2 regions of the Marinobacter sp. CH_CUG1437-1 genome follow, and region 2 is predicted to be linked to the other one. Evidence: predicted binding sites of a transcription regulator. Region 2 holds the regulator's gene; the other holds the start of a gene.

Region 1 (9,177 bases), on a different contig from region 2:
ACCGTCCAGCTGGCCAGAGGCGATACGCTCCAGAACCGTGGCCATGATGGCGACGGACTGTCGGTAATCGGCAAACTCGGCCTGGAAGGCTTGATCAATGGCCTCGTAGACCGCCTGGATTTTCTCCTCGCGGGAACCTGCGTTTTCGGCGGTGTCGTTTATGGCCCTCAAACAGGCTCGGGCAATGGAAATGTATCGTTCTGCGTTGGGATTGTCTTTTTGCATGATTGGTGGTTCCGAAGATCGGTTTTCCTGTGAAAAGAAGAGATGCCAGAAGGCGCGATAAGTTCCCGATTATGTCATTGCTGGCGGGCGCTTTCATTGCTTTGCGGTAATCCGGAAATTGGGCATGCATGGGCCAATTCCTGTGCTAGTCTCAAAAGCATTGTGTCGGCGAACCGGACAGGCCCGTTGAGCGTGCGGGAGAAAATTTTTAGAGTAATAGCTCTATGCAAAACAAAGGCTTACAGAGTAAAAGCTCTAAAAAAGTTCGATACATGAAGGTTGCAATTAAGTACAATGCCGGCGTTTCCGGAAAACTCTAAGACTTTAGTTGTATGAGTGCCGGCATGGATAGACAACAACAGAGCAACAGGCAGGGTGGAAGATCGATGAATTATTTCCTGACGGGTGGCACCGGATTTATTGGCCGTTTCCTCGTGGAGAAGCTTCTGGCACGTGGGGGTACTGTCCACGTTCTGGTGCGTGAACAATCCCAGGACAAGTTGGACAAATTGCGCGAGCGGTGGGGTGCGGATGAAACCCAGGTGAAGGCTGTCATAGGCGACCTGACCAGCAAAAATCTGGGTATTGACGCCAAGACACTGAAAGCCCTGAAAGGGAAAATCGACCACTTCTTTCACCTCGCCGCCGTGTACGACATGGGGGCCGACGAAGAAGCTCAGCAGGCGACCAACATCGAGGGCACTCGGGCTGCGGTGAGTGCTGCCGAGGCAATGGGCGCCAAACACTTCCATCACGTGTCTTCCATCGCGGCTGCCGGGCTGTTCAAGGGGATTTTCCGCGAAGACATGTTCGAGGAAGCCGAGAAGCTGGACCATCCTTACCTGCGCACCAAGCACGAATCTGAAAAGGTGGTTCGGGAGGAATGTAAGGTTCCCTTCCGCATTTACCGCCCGGGCATGGTAATTGGTCATTCTTCCACCGGCGAAATGGACAAGGTGGATGGCCCCTACTACTTCTTCAAGATGATTCAGAAAATTCGCCATGCGCTACCCCAGTGGGTGCCGACCATTGGTGTCGAAGGCGGGCGTCTGAACATTGTGCCGGTGGATTTCGTAGTTAACGCCATGGACCACATTGCCCACCTTGAGGGTGAAGACGGCAAGTGCTTCCACCTGGTGGACAGTGATCCGTACAAGGTTGGCGAAATCCTCAATATCTTTAGTGAGGCGGGGCACGCACCCAAGATGGGGATGCGGATTGATTCCAGAATGTTCGGCTTTATTCCGCCGTTCATTCGCCAGAGTCTGAAGAATCTTCCGCCCGTGAAGCGGCTGACCTCGGCAATCCTCGACGACATGGGCATTCCGCCCTCCGTGATGTCATTCATCAATTACCCGACCCGGTTCGACGCCCGTGAAACCGAGCGCGTTTTGAAAGGCACCGGTATTGAAGTGCCCCGGCTGCCGGACTACGCGCCGGTGATCTGGGACTACTGGGAGCGCAATCTGGACCCGGACCTGTTCAAGGACCGCACGCTCAAGGGCACGGTTGAAGGTCGCGTGTGCGTAGTGACAGGTGCAACGTCCGGTATCGGTCTGGCCACGGCGCAAAAACTGGCAGACGCTGGCGCCATCCTGGTGATCGGCGCCCGGAAACTGGAGCGTCTGAAGGAAGTGACCGCGGAGCTGGAGTCTCGCGGAGCGAGCGTGCACGCCTATCCGTGCGATTTCTCCGACATGGACGCGTGCGATGAGTTTGTGAAGACCGTTCTGGATAACCACGGCCACGTGGATGTGCTGGTCAACAATGCCGGGCGTTCCATTCGCCGGTCACTGGACCTGTCGTTCGATCGATTCCACGATTTCGAGCGCACCATGCAGCTGAACTACTTCGGTTCCGTGCGCCTGATCATGGGCTTTGCGCCGAAGATGCTGGAGAACCGCCGAGGGCACGTAGTGAACATCTCGTCTATCGGGGTGTTGACCAACGCGCCCCGATTCTCGGCCTACGTGGCGTCCAAGTCTGCCCTGGATGCATTCAGCCGTTGCGCTGCTGCGGAGTGGTCAGATCGCAACGTGACCTTCACCACCATCAACATGCCGTTGGTGAAGACCCCGATGATTGCGCCGACCAAGATCTACGATTCTGTGCCTACCCTGACGCCGGACGAGGCCGCAGGCATGGTCGCTGACGCGATTGTTTATCGACCGAAACGCATCGCGACTCGTCTCGGGATTTTTGCCCAGGTGCTGCATGCCCTGGCACCCAAGATGGGCGAGATTGTCATGAACACCGGTTACCGGATGTTCCCGGATTCACCTGCCGCCGCCGGCAGTCGATCCGGCGAGAAGCCGAAGGTGTCCACAGAGCAGGTGGCTTTCGCCGCCATCATGCGGGGCATCTACTGGTAACGTGGTAGCGCCTGAATCGAGTGGGAGGGGAGTTACTTCCCCTCCCATTTCAATTGGTTAAACAAGATTCGCCTCTTTTTTGAGTTGTTCTGGGCTAAAGAAAACCTGCCGATAGCCGATGGTTAACATAAGAACAATATAAAAGAAGGGCTATTGATGACTCTCAAGAAACGTCTTTTGCTGACCTTGCTGCTGGTTGGCCTGCTTCCCGTCATTGCCATCTCGTTTTTTAACGCCGAAATTGCCCGACAGAGCCTGACGGAACAGGCGTTGCAACAACTCTCTATTGCGGCTACCAACAAGCAGCATAGTGTTGAAGATTATCTCAGCACTATTGCCCGGCAGCTGAAAGCCATGGCCAATAATCGCGGGACCCGAACGGCGGCCCAGGGGTTTGGTTTGGCATTTCAGAATTACGAAAAACTGGTACAAGAGGAGCAGTCGACCTTACGAGAAAACGTCGAGGCTTATTATCAGCAGAATTTCTTGCCACCCTTACAGCAAAATGGTGGTGCTAAGGGACGTTCAGCCTCGGATTTCGTTGCATCCCTCAGCAAAAACAGCCTGGCTCTGCAGATGGGTTACATCGTGGACAACCCGAATCCTGTGGGGCAGAAAGACGAATTGGTATCGGCCGACGTCCATATCGCGCAGTTTTATAACACCCTTCACAAACAGTGGCACACCTCGTTCAAGGAGTTTCAGGAGGCGTTCGGCTACTACGATATTTATCTCATTGATGCCGATACAGGCCATGTTATCTATTCCGTAGCCAAAGAGGTTGATTTTGCTACCTCCCTGAAAGACGGTCCCTACGCGGATTCCGGCCTTGCGGCAGCTTATCGTCAGGCGCTGTCTGACGGACAGGATACTGCTCCGACTTTTGTTGATTTTACTCGGTATGTACCGTCCTACGGTGCGCCCGCCGGATTTGTGGCAACCCCCATATATTCCGAAAAGGATGAGCGGCTGGCCGTGCTGGCCTTCCAGTTCCCCATCGACAGCCTGAACGACATCATGATGGAGCGAGATGGCATGGGCGAAACCGGGGATGCCTATCTGGTGGGCCCGGATAACCTGATGCGGTCAGACTCATACCTGGATCCGGAAAACCGCAGCGTTGTCGCTTCCTTTGCCGACCCGGAGAATGGGCGCATAAGTTCGACATCGGTGGATGAAGCTCTGGCTGGGAATTCCGGTGAAGGCGTGGTTACGTCCTACCGGGGCGAACCAGTGTTTTCCGCCCACAGGCCAGTTGCTGTAGGCGGGTTGAACTGGGCGCTGGTGGCGGAGATCAGCGAAGACGAGGCCTTGGCGCCCGTGCGTGAAATGTGGACGCTGGCCGCGATAGCCATTGCTATTGTGATCCTGGCTGTAGTGGCCGTGGCGGTCTGGACCGCAGTGCGGATCATGAAACCCCTCGGCAGAGACCCGGCCGAATTGCAGGCACTGGCGGAGCAGGTGGCTGCGGGTAATCTGGTCATCGATTCGTCCGAAAGTGACAGGGCAACGGGTGTTTACGGCTCCATGCTCAAAATGGTGTCGGACCTGAAAGAAGTGATCTTCAGGGTCGAGGAGGCTTCCCAGCGCCAGGCCAGTGCATCTGAACAATTGTCGGGTACTTCCTCACATACTCTGGAGAGTGTGAATCAGCAGGCAGAGCAGACTGAGCAGGTGGCGTCGGCCATTGAGGAAATGTCCTCCGCCATCAACGAAGTGTCCCAGAACACCGCGGAATCGGCAGCCAGCGCCAAGCGCACTCATGAGGCGGTCAGCCGCAGCGCAGCCGAGGTGGAATCCTCCGCTGAGGACACCCGTGCTATGGCCAGGGAACTGGAGGAAGCTGAGGCCGGCATAGAGGACTTGCGAAAGAATATGGAATCCATCACCAGGGTTCTGGATTCGATAAAGTCCATCGCCGACCAGACCAATTTGCTGGCTCTGAATGCCGCTATTGAAGCGGCCCGGGCCGGTGAACAGGGCCGGGGCTTCGCGGTGGTTGCGGATGAGGTGCGCAGCCTGGCCCAGAATAGCCAGAAGGCGACCGAGGAGATCAGTAGTTCCATCGAAACTCTGGTGAATTCGTCGGAGCGTGCTTCACAGGTGGTTACCCGCTGCAGCGTCCAGGCCAGCGGTATTTCCGAGCGGGCAGGAGCCGTTGTATTACAGCTTCGCGAGGCAGTGGAGGAGGTCACCCGGATGTCCGGTATGGCGGAGCAGATTGCAACTGCATCCGAAGAGCAATCAGCCACAGCCGAAGAAGTAACGCGCAACGTATCTACAATTGCAGAAAAGTCCGTTGAGACCAAACAGGCCATGGCCCAGATATCAGAAGCCAGTGGTGACCTGGCCGAGTTGTCTCATCAGCTCAAGGATTCGCTGTCCCGGTTTAAAGTCAGCTGAGTACCAGAAGGCGTTGAAATCTTAGGCCATGCTCGGCACACAAATAAAAACCCGCTACGGCGGGTTTTTTTAATGGCGGTTACTCGGTCTCTTCGGGGATCACAGGAGGTGGAAAGCCGCCCAGCTCTTTCCATCGATTCACAATGCCGCAGAACAGGTCCGCAGTCTTTTCCGCATCATAGGCTGCGGAGTGGGCTTCCTTATTGCTGAACGGAATGCCCGCGATCTTACAAGCCTGGGCCAGAACCGTATGGCCGTACGCCAGGCCGGCCAGAGTGGCGGTATCGAAAGTGGAAAAGGGATGAAATGGATTGCGCCGGATATCTGCTCGCAGTGCGGCCGCAAAGATGAAATTGTGGTCAAAAGTGGCGTTATGTCCCACCAGAACGGCCCGCTTGCAGTCGTGGTTTTTCACTGCCTTGCGAATCGGGCTGAAGATTTCACTGAGACCTTCCCGCTCGGGAACCGCTTCACGCTCTGGATTCCACGGATCGATGCCGGTGAAATCCAGGGCGGATTGCTCCAGATTGGCGCCTTCAAAGGGATCAATCTGTTGTACGTGGGTCTCCGCTCGCCGCACCCAGCCGTCGTCGTCCATGGTCAGTATTACCGCCGCCACCTCCAGCAGGGCATCCCGCTCGGGATTGAATCCTGCGGTTTCCACGTCGACGACAACGGGTAGAAATCCGCGGAAGCGGCGGGACATGGGATGCGGTGGTTTGTTTTCGTCAGTCACTCAAGCTCCGGTCTTGGCCGTGGGTGAGAAGGAATAGATCAGGTTTACGCCAGTCGCCAGTGAACGGTTTCACCTGCCTTGAGAGGCACGATGGTTCCGTCAGCCAATGGCAGCTCCGCCGGCATGGTCCAGGGTTCGCGAACCAGGGTAATGGTATCGGTGTTGCGCGGCAGGCCGTAGAAGTCAGGGCCGTTGAAGCTGGCGAATGCCTCAAGCTTGTCCAGAATGCCAAGCTCTTCAAAAATATCCGCATACAGGCCGATGGCGCCATAGGCTGAGTAACAGCCAGCACAGCCGCAGGCAGCCTCCTTGCGATCCTTGGCATGGGGAGCAGAATCCGTGCCCAGGAAAAAGCGTTTGTCGCAGCTGACTACTGCGTCCCGCAACGCCTTCTGATGGCGGTTGCGCTTCAGAATTGGCAGGCAATAAAGGTGCGGGCGAATGCCGCCGACCAGCATATGGTTGCGGTTATACATCAAATGCTGGGGCGTCAGCGTCGCGGCAAGGTTGTCGCCGGTGTGCTGCTGGACAAACTCGGCGGAATCGGCTGTCGTAATATGTTCCAGCACAACCTTGAGATTCGGGAAAGCCTCCAGGGTGGGGGCCAGGACCCGCTCGAGAAACACCTTTTCACGGTCAAAGATATCGATATCGGCGTCGGTTACTTCACCATGAACCAGAAGAAGCATGCCGCAGTCTGCCATTGCTTCCAGCACGGGATAGATGTTCCGTATATCCTTCACTCCGGAGTCGGAGTTCGTTGTCGCTCCCGCCGGGTAAAGCTTGGCGGCCACAACACCGGCGGCTTTGGCCTCGCGGATGGTTTCCGGTGTCATGCTCTCGGTCAGGTACAGGGTCATCAACGGCTCGAAGCCGGTGCCTTTGGCAGCCGCGAGAATCCGCTCCCGATAGGCTGTGGCATCAGCGGCGGTTGTGACCGGTGGCACCAGGTTAGGCATGATGATGGCGCGGCCGAAGCAGGCCGCTGTGGCCGGTACCACGTCGCTAAGAATGTCACCATCCCGAACGTGAAGGTGCCAGTCGTCGGGCCGGGTAAGAGTAAGCTTTTCTGTCATGGCAGTTGTCCGCAATACCTTATGCGAGGCGTGCTGTGGGGCCCTGGAGGATAGAGCCCCGAAAAATTTGGCGAATTATACCAGAAGGCGCGGGTGATTGTTTTCCGCCCGGAGCTAAAGAAAGGCAGACGCGGGCCGTTAAGCAATCAGAATCTGTTAACTACCGGACACTGATGGCACGTACTATGGGATTCCGCCTCGGAAAACGTCTCAATACACTGCTGGCTTGCAGTCTTCCTGTGCTGCTTTTGCCGGCTGCCGGGCAGGCTGCCAGCTATGGTGCCGGTATCGAGAATAGCCAGTGGTATCTTGCCGAATCGGTATTCGAGTGTCGCCTGGTGCACGAGGTTCCCGGTTACGGTCGGGCCGTGTTCAATCATCGCGCGGGTGAAAGTCTGAGCTTTTTCCTGGAGTCTGATTCGACACCAATGCGACCAGGGCGGGGGAGTCTCGTGGTGGAGGCACCGGCCTGGCGTCCGGGTGTGGCGCCGAAGCCCCTGGGCACGGTCAATGTGTCGGATGATCGCCGCCAGGTCTCCCTGGATACACGCCAGGCCTTTGTTGTTGCCCACGGCCTGCTGGAGGGTATGCGCCCCACGGTTACCCGGGAATCCTGGTTTGATGGTCGTCCGGTGCGGGTGCAGGTGTCCAATATCAATTTTGCTGGTGAATACCAGCGCTATCAGCGCTGCACGTCGAATCTCTTGCCGGTGAACTTTGATCAGATTCAGCGTTCAAGGGTGCCCTTTGCCAGTGGCAGCACTCAACTGTCTGACGCCGACAGGCAGTTGCTGGACAACATCGTGCGCTACGTGAATGCCGACACCACGGTTGAGAGAATTTTCGTGGATGGCCACAGTGACAGCATTGGCAGTCGTATCGACAACCGCGCGCTTTCCGAAGATCGTGCCAACGTGGTGGCCGACTACCTCAAGGCGAGCGGTATTGATGAAAACATGATTACCGTTCGGGCCCACGGTGACCAATACCCGGTATCCAACCGGCCGGCGGATAACCGCCGCACCAATATCCGCTTGCAGAGGGCAGGTGATCGCCCGGAGCTTCAGCAGGCCAACGGGTATGGCGGCGAGCCCCGGGGATAATCGCTTTCAGTAAACCGAGTTCAATACTTCCAGATGGGCGTTTACGCTTTCTGCCAGGGCCCTCAGGTGGTATCCGCCCTCCAGCGTTGAAATGATGCGGTCGTTGCTGTGCTCGCGTGCAACAGACACGATCATTTCCGTCAACCAGCGGTAGTCGTCGGTATCCAGATTAAGTTCCGCCATCGGGTCAAGTCTATGGGCATCAAAACCCGCGGAAATCAGAATGAGTTGCGGTTTGAAGTCGTTCAGCCGCTTCAGCCAACCTGCCTCCACCTGTTTCCGATACTCTTCAGACGAACAGTTCGCTGCAATCGGAATGTTGACGATGTTGTCGGCCTGGCGGTGCACATGGGAATGCGGGTAGAACGGGTGCTGGAAGCTGGAGCACATCAGGATTCGCTCGTCACCACCGACAATGTCCACGGTTCCGTTGCCCTGGTGCACATCGAAATCAATGATCGCGACCCGTTCAAGGTGATGGAAGGTGAGAGCGCGCATGGCGGCCAGGGCGACGTTATTGTAGAAGCAGAAGCCCATGGATTTCGCTCGCTCGGCATGATGGCCGGGCGGGCGCGCGCAAACGAAGGCGTTGGTTACCTGGCTACTCATAACCATATCCACGGCCTGGATGTTGGCGCCAGCGGCAAGGCGGGCTGCCCGCAAAGTGTCCGGCATCATGGCCGTATCCGGATCGGTAAACACGCGGCCCCTTGTGGGTTGCATCAGATCGAGTTGATGCAGGTACTTTTCGGGATGCACCGTCAATAACTGGTCCCGGGTGATCTCTTCCGGCCTCACCCAGTCGAGCTTCTGATCAAGACCGGTATCAGCCAGGTAGCTGATGATCGCCGCCAGACGCTCAGGGCTTTCCGGATGTTCCGGCCCCATGTTGTGTTTCATGAAGTCATCGTGGGAAAAGAATGCCGTGGTCATACGTCTCGAACTGCCTTCGATGTGCTTATATTTTCTTCAAGCTTATCAGGGAAAACCGCCTGATGCCGTGTTTCTTTGGTCTTATAGGGACGATAGCCATTTCACATCGGGGAATCAGGGCCTAAGATAAGGGTTACACTCATAAGTAACCTGTTTTATTACATTTATTCGCCAACGGCCTGCCGGCCACTCACATAGGAGAGTCAGCTTGAGCACCCGGTATCTGGAGAGCCTTTTCAATCCCGCGTCCATTGCGGTGATCGGTGCGTCGGAGCGGGCAGACAATCTTGGCGGCATGGTATTGCGGAACCTGATGGGTGGCGGTTATC
Region 2 (9,177 bases):
ACGCCTGCAGGCACGGCCAATCGGAGAAGTATCCGGCATGGACAGAGCTTTAGTCCTCAATAACGTCAAAACCCTGACGCGGGGAAATCTGGGCATTCCCATCATGCTGATGGGCTTGCTCGGTATGATGATTCTGCCCATGCCGGCGTTTTTGCTGGACGTGTTCTTCACGTTCAACATCACCCTGTCGATTGTCATTCTGCTGGTCTGTGTCTACGCCCTGAGGCCCATGGAGTTTGCCTCTTTCCCCACGGTATTGCTGGTGGCCACGCTGCTGCGTCTGGCCCTGAACGTGGCGTCTACGCGGATCGTTCTGTTGAACGGCCACGAGGGCGGCGACGCTGCCGGTAAGGTGATCGAATCCTTTGGTGCGGTACTTATTGGTGGCAACTACGCCGTGGGTCTGGTGGTCTTCGCGATTCTTATGATCATCAACTTCCTGGTGGTCACAAAGGGCGCCGGCCGGGTCTCCGAAGTAAGTGCCCGTTTCACCCTGGATGCCATGCCCGGCAAACAGATGGCCATTGATGCGGATCTCAACGCCGGCCTGATCAATCAGGACGAAGCCAAGCATCGCCGGGCCGAGATTGCCCAGGAGGCGGATTTCTATGGTTCCATGGACGGTGCGTCCAAGTTCGTTAAAGGCGATGCCATTGCCGGCTTGCTCATTCTTGCCATTAACATCGTCGGCGGGATCGCCATCGGTATGCTCCAGCATGGCCTGGATTTCGGGCTGGCCATGGAGCGCTATGCGCTATTGACCATTGGTGACGGCCTGGTGGCACAGATTCCCTCGCTGCTGCTGTCCACGTCTGCGGCGATCATGGTAACGCGGGTCACTTCCAGCCAGGACATGGGCGGCCAGATCCTGCAGCAGATGTTCAGTGCGCCGAAGGCTCTGTCCATTGCGGCTGGAATCCTGATTATCCTCGGCCTGATTCCCGGCATGCCTCACGTGGCCTTCCTGGGTCTTGGTGCGCTGGCCGGCGGTGCTGCCTGGTATATCTGGAAACACCAGAGGCAGACTGTCGAGGAGGAGGGCGCCTTCCCGGCCAGGGGCGCTGGCGGCGCGGCACCGCGACCGGCGGGGCGGGATCTGCCGCCGGGCGGAGACGCGGGTGGCGATCAGAGTCGTCAGCTGCCGGCACCCGGAGAGACCAAAGAGCTGGGCTGGGACGATGTCTCCACCGTCGATATCGTCGGTCTGGAAGTGGGGTATCGGCTGATTCCGCTGGTGGATAAGTCCCAGGGCGGTCAGTTGCTCAGTCGCATCAAGGGTGTTCGTAAAAAACTGTCCCAGGATCTGGGTTTCCTGATGCCCTCGGTCCACATTCGCGACAATCTCGATCTGATGCCCAACGTCTATCGCATTACCCTGATGGGCGTGACCATTGCCGAGGCGGAGATTCACCCGGACCGGGAGCTGGCCATCGACCCAGGCCAGGTGTTTGGGAAGGTCGAGGGAATTGAGGGCAAGGATCCGGCGTTCGGTCTGGATGCCTGCTGGATCGAGCCCGATAAGAAAGACCAGGCCCAGACCCTGGGCTATACCGTGGTCGATGCCAGTACCGTGGTTGCGACCCATCTGAACCAGGTGTTGCAGAAACACGCCCACGAACTGCTGGGCCACGAGGAAGTCCAGAAGTGGCTGGATCAGCTTGAGAAGATTTCTCCGAAGCTGGCCGAAGAGCTGGTACCCACCACCGTTTCAATCAGTCTGCTCCTGAAGGTCTTGCAGAACCTGCTGAAGGAGGAAGTGCCGATCCGGGATATGCGGTCCATTGCCGAGGCCATCGTGAATGTTCATCCGAAGAGCCAGGATCCCAAGCTGCTGACCACGGTAGCCCGGCAGTCCCTGCGCCGGATGATTGTCCAGAGCATCTGCGGCAACGAATCGGAGATACCGGTGATCACCCTGGATCCGGACTTGGAACAGTTATTGCTGAAGTCTGTTCAGCAGAGTCAACAATCCGGCGGTCAGGAAGACATTGGCCTGGTTCTGGAGCCGAATATGGTGGAGAAGCTCCAGCGATCGCTTCAGGAGAGCGTCCAGCGCCAGGAGATGCTTGGCAAACCGGCCATTCTGCTGGTGTCCGGGCCACTGCGGCCGGTCCTGGCGAAGTTTGCCAGCTATGGGGTAGAGCGACTGCACGTGCTCTCGTACCAGGAAATTCCGGATAACAAACAGATTACGATCGTGGCGTCCGTTGGCCAGTAACGGCGCGGATGACAGAGCGGACAGCGCCGGCACGGCGTTGCCGGTGGAGGAAGAGGCATCATGAAAGTAAAACGGTTTTTTGCTCAGACCATGGCAGAGGCGCTGAAACAGGTCAGTGAACAGATGGGGCCGGATGCCGTGATTCTTTCCAACCGTCGGGTCGACGGTGGTGTCGAAATCGTGACGGCGCTGGACTATGACGAAAACATGGCGCGCCAGCGCCTGGGCAACCAGGCCGAAGAAGCCACCAACGGATCCCGCCTGGCAGAAATGCAGGCTGACCAACATCGTCGTCTCGAGGATGAATTGAGCCGATCCCGTGACCGCATCCGTGAAGTCAGGGAAAGGCGTGCCTCCCAGGGAGCCGGCTACGCAGGTCCGTCGTTCGCTGCTGTTCAGGAAACGGTCGGCGGCGATTTCAGTGATAGTGTGGCTGAGACCCAGGCGCCGAAGGATGTCTACTCTGATGAACTCGCACAGATGCGCGCCGAGATCAGCTCCCTCAGGGATATGATGCAGGGTGGTCGCCCGCAGCCGGACCCGGTGGTTTCGACAAACACGGCTGTTCAGCAAAGGCTGGCCGAGCGCCTGCAGGAATTCGGCCTGGGCAGCGAACTGGCAGGGTCAATTTCCCGTCGCCATAAGGCAGGGCGACTGGAAGATGGTTGGAAGCAGTCCCTGAAAATGCTCTGCACCGGCGTTCGGACCTCTCGCATGGAGTGGCTTGATGAGGGGGGCGCCTATGCGCTGGTGGGTCCTACCGGTTCCGGCAAGACCACCACGATTGGAAAGCTGGCGGCGCGGTATGTGCTCAAGCATGGCTCCGACTCCCTGGCTCTGGTTACCACCGATCGATATCGGGTGGCGGCGCACGAGCAGCTGTTCGTGTTTGGTCGTATCCTGAATGTGCCGGTTCGGGTGGTGGATGAGGCTCACAGCCTGGACGATATTCTGGACGAGCTGTCAGACCGTCACCTGGTTCTGATTGATACTGCCGGGCTGACAAGTTCGGATAAAGGTTATCAGGAACAGCTGGCCGAACTGGCTCGCAGCCATCACAATGTCAAAACGCACCTGGTCGTCTCGGCAACCAGTCAGCCGCGCATCATGAAATCCGTCTGGCATTGCTATAAGATGGCAAATCTTGCGGGCTGTGTGATGACCAAGATCGATGAGGCCCTGACACTGGGTGAGTCCCTCGGCTTTGTCATGGAAACCGGTCTCCCGGTAGCCTACTACACAGACGGGCAGAAGATTCCTGAAGATCTGCACCACGCAGAAGCTGTTCCGCTGGTGCGGCTGGCCGTGGATCGGCTTAAAACACTCCAGCAACAGCAGGCGGTCGCAGAGGGCCTGAAAGAGCACGCCTGAGACCGGGCAGATTGACAGCAGGCGTCGGAAACGCACCGGCGAAACGTGGCGAGAGACAAAAAACAGTATGAGCAGAGCACATCCGGTACAGGTGATTGCAGTTTCCGGCGGTAAAGGTGGAGTCGGCAAGAGTAACGTGTCGGTCAACCTCGGAATTGCCCTGGCGCAGAAAGGCCGGAGAGTGGTGCTGCTCGACGCCGATCTTGGGCTCGCCAACATCGACGTATTGCTGGGCATCACCGCCAACCGTAACCTTCAGGATGTTCTGGCAGGCGACTGTGACCTCAAGGACGTTCTGGTAAATGGTCCCGGCGGCATAAAGATCGTTCCTGCCTCGTCAGGTACCCAGCGGATGACCCAGCTCAGTCCCATGGAGCATGCCGGGCTTATTAATGCGTTCAGCGAGCTGGGGGATCAGATCGATGTCCTGATCGTCGACACCGCCGCCGGTATCTCCGAATCGGTGGTCAGCTTTCTCAGGGCGTCCCAGGAGTTACTGTTGGTTGTGTGTGACGAACCCACGTCCATCACCGATGCCTACGCCCTGATCAAGCTGATGAACCGGGATTATGGAACCAATCGTTTCCGCATTCTTGCCAACCAGGTGCGGAATGAGCAGGAAGGCCGGCATCTGTTCGAAAAACTGACTCGGGTCACCGAGCGCTTCCTCGATGTGGCACTACAATATGTCGGTATAGTCCCCTACGATGAGGCGGTGAAGAAAGCAGTCCAGAGACAGAGGGCAGTGCTGGATGCCTATCCCAGAGCGAAAGCCTCCCTGGCCATCAAGTCTCTGGCCGACAAGGTAGACAGCTGGCCGTTGCCGTCCTCACCCCGTGGACATCTGGAATTCTTTGTGGAGCGGCTCGTCGAAGTCTGAATCGGATCCAGTCAAACAAGAAACCGGATACATGACATTGGCGAAAAACCTCGGAATCTATAACCAGTCGGGTGCGCAGAAAGCATCTCAGCTTGTTGAGCAACACGCGCCGCTGGTCAAGAAAATCGCCCTCCATTTGATGGCCCGCCTGCCGGCTTCCGTTCAGCTTGAAGATCTTATGCAGGCCGGCATGATTGGCCTGCTTGAGGCTGCCCAGCGATACAGTTCCACCAAAGGAGCCACCTTCGAGACCTACGCCGGTATCCGGATTCGTGGGGCGATGGTCGATGAAATCCGCAAGGGCGACTGGGTTCCCCGCTCCGTGCATCGAAACGCCCGTCGCATTTCCCAGGCCATCAAGGCTGTGGAAGACCGGCTTGGCCGGGAAGCCCAGGATCAGGAAGTGGCCGAGGAGCTGGGCATGGAGCTTGCGGAGTATCATTCCTATCTTTCCGATTCCAACAGTGGCCGACTTTTTAGCCTCGATGAGCTCAATGAATCCGGAGAGCTGCCGATAGAACAGACAGAGACGCAGGATAACCCTCTGGAGGGGTTGTCCTCCGATGCCTTCCGGCGGAGCCTGGCTGAGGCCATTGAAGACCTGCCGGAGCGGGAAAAACTGGTTCTGAGCCTTTATTACCAGGAAGAGCTGAACCTCAAGGAAATAGGCGCCGTGCTGGGCGTCAGCGAGAGCAGGGTCAGCCAGATTCACAGCCAGGCTGCCTTGCGCCTTCGGGGGCGGTTGTCGGATTGGCGCCAGGAACCGGACAGCTGATTGCGTTCAGTCTGTGTCTGCGAAGGGGCAGTCTGTAGTTTTTGGTAACCGATGCTTTACAACGGAAGCAAAGGTCTGACAATAAGCGGTTTAAACAGCGGCCTGCTAGACTTTGAACGCGAAGGTCAAACGAATTCCGGGTGTTACTAACTGGAGGTCCCATTGGACAAAAACATGAAAATCCTCATTGTGGATGATTTCTCCACAATGCGACGGATCATCAAAAACCTGCTGCGTGATCTGGGCTTCACCAACACCGATGAAGCAGACGATGGCAACACAGCCTTGCCGATGCTGAAGAGCGGCAAATACGACTTTCTGGTCACCGACTGGAACATGCCGGGCATGTCCGGGTTCGATCTTCTGAAGGCTGTCCGGGCTGACGAGAATCTGAAAACCCTGCCGGTATTGATGGTAACGGCTGAGGCGAAGCGCGACCAGATTGTTGCCGCGGCTCAGGCGGGCGTGAACGGCTACGTTGTCAAACCGTTCACTGCCGCTGTGCTCAAGGAAAAGATTGAGAAAATCTTTGAAAGAATCCAGTAACCAGAGGTCGGATGGCTCTCATGAGCGATAGCAAAAAGAACCATCGGGGCCTTGAGCCGGAGGTGACCGAAAAGCTCCAGCGGCAGGCAGCAGAGCTGGCAGAGAGTGTTGATGCCGGTGATTATGCCAAAGCCATGACCCTGATCAATGAACTCAGCGAGGTCAGGGATCAAAGTCTGTACCGCGAGGTAGGGCGATTGACCCGGAGCCTGCACGAAGCCATCCGGAACTTCCAGATTGACCCCCGGAACGCGGAACAGCAGGAAGCGCTGTCGAAGATGACAGACGCCTCCGATCGCCTCGAATACGTTGTGCAGATGACCGGCGAAGCGGCCAACCGCACCATGGACCTGGTTGAGGAAACCATGCCGGTGGCCAACGCGTTTCGTGAAGAAGCGGCCTCCTTGCGGGACGAATGGCAACGTCTGCGTCGTCGGGAGATGCAGCCGGCGGAGTTCCGGGAACTGTACGGCCGTATTGATCGCTTTTTTGTCAGCACAGCCAGCGACGCTGACACCATGTACAACAATCTGTCGGAAATCCTGCTTGCTCAGGATTATCAGGATTTGACGGGCCAGGTTATCCAGAAGGTCACCGCCCTGGTAAAAGAGGTTGAGGAGCAGATGCTCAGCCTGGTGGTGATGGCCAGCCATGTGGATCAGCTCACCGGCACCGTGCACCAGATTGAAGAGAAGGAAGAATCTGCAGAGAAGGGCGTCGGGCCCCAGATCAAGGCCGATGAGCGTGAAGATGTAGTTTCGGGACAGGATGACGTTGACGACCTGTTGTCCAGTCTCGGTTTCTGAACAAAGAGGGTAACGCATGGCGTTCGATGCTGATGAAGAGATTTTGCAGGACTTCCTGGTAGAAGCCGGTGAAATTCTCGAAAAGCTGTCAGAGCAGTTGGTAGATCTTGAGCAACATCCTGACGACAGTGATCTGCTCAACGCCATTTTCCGTGGCTTTCACACCGTTAAAGGCGGCGCCGGCTTCCTTCAGCTTGAAGCGCTGGTGAATTGCTGCCACTCCGCCGAGAACGTTTTCGATACCCTGCGCAATCACAAGCGTAAGGTGGACTCTGAACTGATGGACGTGGTTCTGGAGGCCCTGGATAACGTTAATGCCATGTTTGAAGAGGTTCGCAATCACGAGGAACCAACACCGGCTCCGGACGAACTGATTGCCCGCCTCGATGCCCTGGCCCTGCCAGAGGGTGAGGGAGCGCCTGTCGCCGACCCTCAGCCGGAACACGAAGAGAATGAACCGTCGGAGGATGGCGGCGACATCACCGACGACGAATTCGAACAGCTTCTGGATGCCTTGCAGGACGAAAAGAGCGAAGAACAGGCACCGGCTTCAGACTCCGGAGCGTCTTCCGGTGACCGGGAGGGTTCCGGAGATGACGAGATAACCGACGACGAGTTCGAGGCGCTGCTCGACCAGCTGCACGGAAAAGGGCAGTTTGCCGGCGCACCTGCGGGCGAGGACGAGGCTGTCAGCAAAGAAGAAAAGCCGGCGGCCGAGGCAGAAGGCGGTGGCAGCGACGATCTGATCACCGACGACGAATTCGAAAAACTGCTGGACGATCTCCATGGCAAGGGTGGAAGCCCGACTGCCGGCGGAGAGTCCTCCACTCCGAAAAAGCCCGCGGGAGCGAAGGAGCCTTCAGCGCCAAAAGAGCCTTCAGCAGCGAAAGAGCCCTCAGCGCCAAAAGAGCCCTCAGCGCCGAAAGAGCCAGCCAAGCCAAAAGCAGAGGCACCGAAGCCCGGGAAGCCGGAGACCAAAGGCGCTGCCACCCCTGCGATGCCCGCCCGCGAACACGCGCCCGCGGCTGAAACAACGGTGCGTGTTGACACCAAGCGTCTCGACGACATCATGAACATGGTGGGTGAACTGGTGCTGGTGCGTAACCGCTTGCAGCGTCTGGGCGCGGAAAGCGAAGACGAACACATGCACAAAGCCGTGTCCAACCTGGATGTGGTCACCACCGACCTCCAGTCTGCCGTCATGCAGACCCGTATGCAGCCGATCAAGAAGGTGTTCGGCCGGTTCCCCCGGGTTGTGCGTGACCTGGCCCGGAACCTCAAGAAAGAGGTCAACCTGGTGATGCACGGTGAAGACACCGATCTGGACAAGAATCTGGTCGAAGCGCTGTCTGATCCGCTGGTTCACCTGGTGCGAAACTCGGTCGATCACGGGATCGAAGCCCCGGAAGTGCGCGAGAAAGCAGGTAAGCCACGCCAGGGTACGGTAACCCTGTCTGCCGAACAGGAGGGGGATCATATCCTGCTGTTCATCGAGGATGATGGCGCCGGTATGGATCCGGAAGTGCTCCGTCGCAAGGCCGTCGAGAAGGGGATTTACGATCAGGATGCCGCGGATCGCCTGACCGATTCCGAGTGCTTTAACCTGATTTTCGCAGCCGGTTTTTCCACGAAGGAGCAGATCTCGGACGTCTCCGGTCGTGGCGTAGGCATGGATGTGGTCAAAACCAAGATAGGCCAGCTCAATGGACAGTTGAGCATTGAATCGCAACTGGGTAAGGGTTCCCGGATTGTCATCAAGGTTCCGTTGACCCTGGCCATCATGCCCACACTGATGATCATGTTGGGTGATCAGTCGTTCGCGCTGCCGCTGGTGAATGTGGTCGAGATTTTCCACCTGGACCTGACCAAGACCAATATCGTCGACGGACGAGAGTGTATTGTGGTCCGGGAAAAGGTGTTCCCGCTGTTTCACATCAAACGATGGCTGGTGCGTGATGGTACTTCCCAGGAAGTGCCGGAAAACGCCCATGTGGTCATCGTGGCCATGGGGACCAAACAGGTCGGTTTTGTGGTCGACCAGTTGGTGGGGCAGGAAGAGGTGGTGATCAAGCCCCTCGGTCGAGCCCTCCAGGGTACGCCGGGAATGGCTGGCGCCACAATTACCGGCGACGGCCGGATCGCGCTGATCATTGATGTACCAAGCCTGTTGCAACACTACGGCTAAGCCGGGCTTTCAGGTGACTGCGGCCATAGAAGGCCGAAGAACGATGGATTGGGTAGGAGAAGTGGATGACAGTTTCTGTCCTGGTCGTTGACGATTCAGGGTTTTTTCGCAAACGGCTGACGGAAATCCTGACCAGCTCCGGCCAGATCAAGGTGGTTGGGGCTGCAACCAACGGCCGTGAAGGCGTGGAGCTGGCCGAAAAGCTGCGTCCCGATGTGATCACCATGGACTACGAAATGCCGGTGATGGATGGCATCTCCGCCGTGCGCGAAATCATGCGCAAACATCCGACGCCGGTACTCATGTTTTCTTCTCTCACCTACGAGGGTGCCCGGGTCACACTCGATGCCCTCGAGGCGGGTGCCGTTGATTTCCTGCCCAAGAACTTTGAAGAAA

The links. Region 2 encodes FliA, which starts transcription of late flagellar genes. Its sites were predicted from a motif close to CTAAAGTTTNNNNNNNNNNNGCCGNTAA; they were not measured.
Region 1: WA411_RS15300 (flagellar protein MotY) is a predicted target of FliA. The motif match lies at 6,927-6,954, and genes of this name have one in related genera.

What each region holds. Positions count from the first base shown of each region.
Region 1 is NZ_JAYMEW010000006.1:30,133-39,309, reverse strand. It holds gene WA411_RS15325 (hypothetical protein) at 1-225, opposite strand, end outside; gene WA411_RS15320 (SDR family oxidoreductase) at 612-2,597, shown strand; gene WA411_RS15315 (methyl-accepting chemotaxis protein) at 2,754-5,000, shown strand; gene rnt (ribonuclease T) at 5,080-5,736, opposite strand; gene pyrC (dihydroorotase) at 5,781-6,812, opposite strand; gene WA411_RS15300 (flagellar protein MotY) at 6,998-7,915, shown strand; gene WA411_RS15295 (histone deacetylase family protein) at 7,922-8,848, opposite strand; gene WA411_RS15290 (bifunctional acetate--CoA ligase family protein/GNAT family N-acetyltransferase) at 9,057-9,177, shown strand, end outside.
Region 2 is NZ_JAYMEW010000003.1:699,899-709,075, forward strand. It holds gene flhA (flagellar biosynthesis protein FlhA) at 38-2,218, shown strand; gene flhF (flagellar biosynthesis protein FlhF) at 2,279-3,589, shown strand; gene WA411_RS12030 (MinD/ParA family protein) at 3,657-4,469, shown strand; gene WA411_RS12035 (RNA polymerase sigma factor FliA) at 4,501-5,244, shown strand; gene cheY (chemotaxis response regulator CheY) at 5,407-5,790, shown strand; gene WA411_RS12045 (protein phosphatase CheZ) at 5,811-6,596, shown strand; gene WA411_RS12050 (chemotaxis protein CheA) at 6,613-8,781, shown strand; partial or broken gene WA411_RS12055 (response regulator) at 8,847-9,177, shown strand, end outside.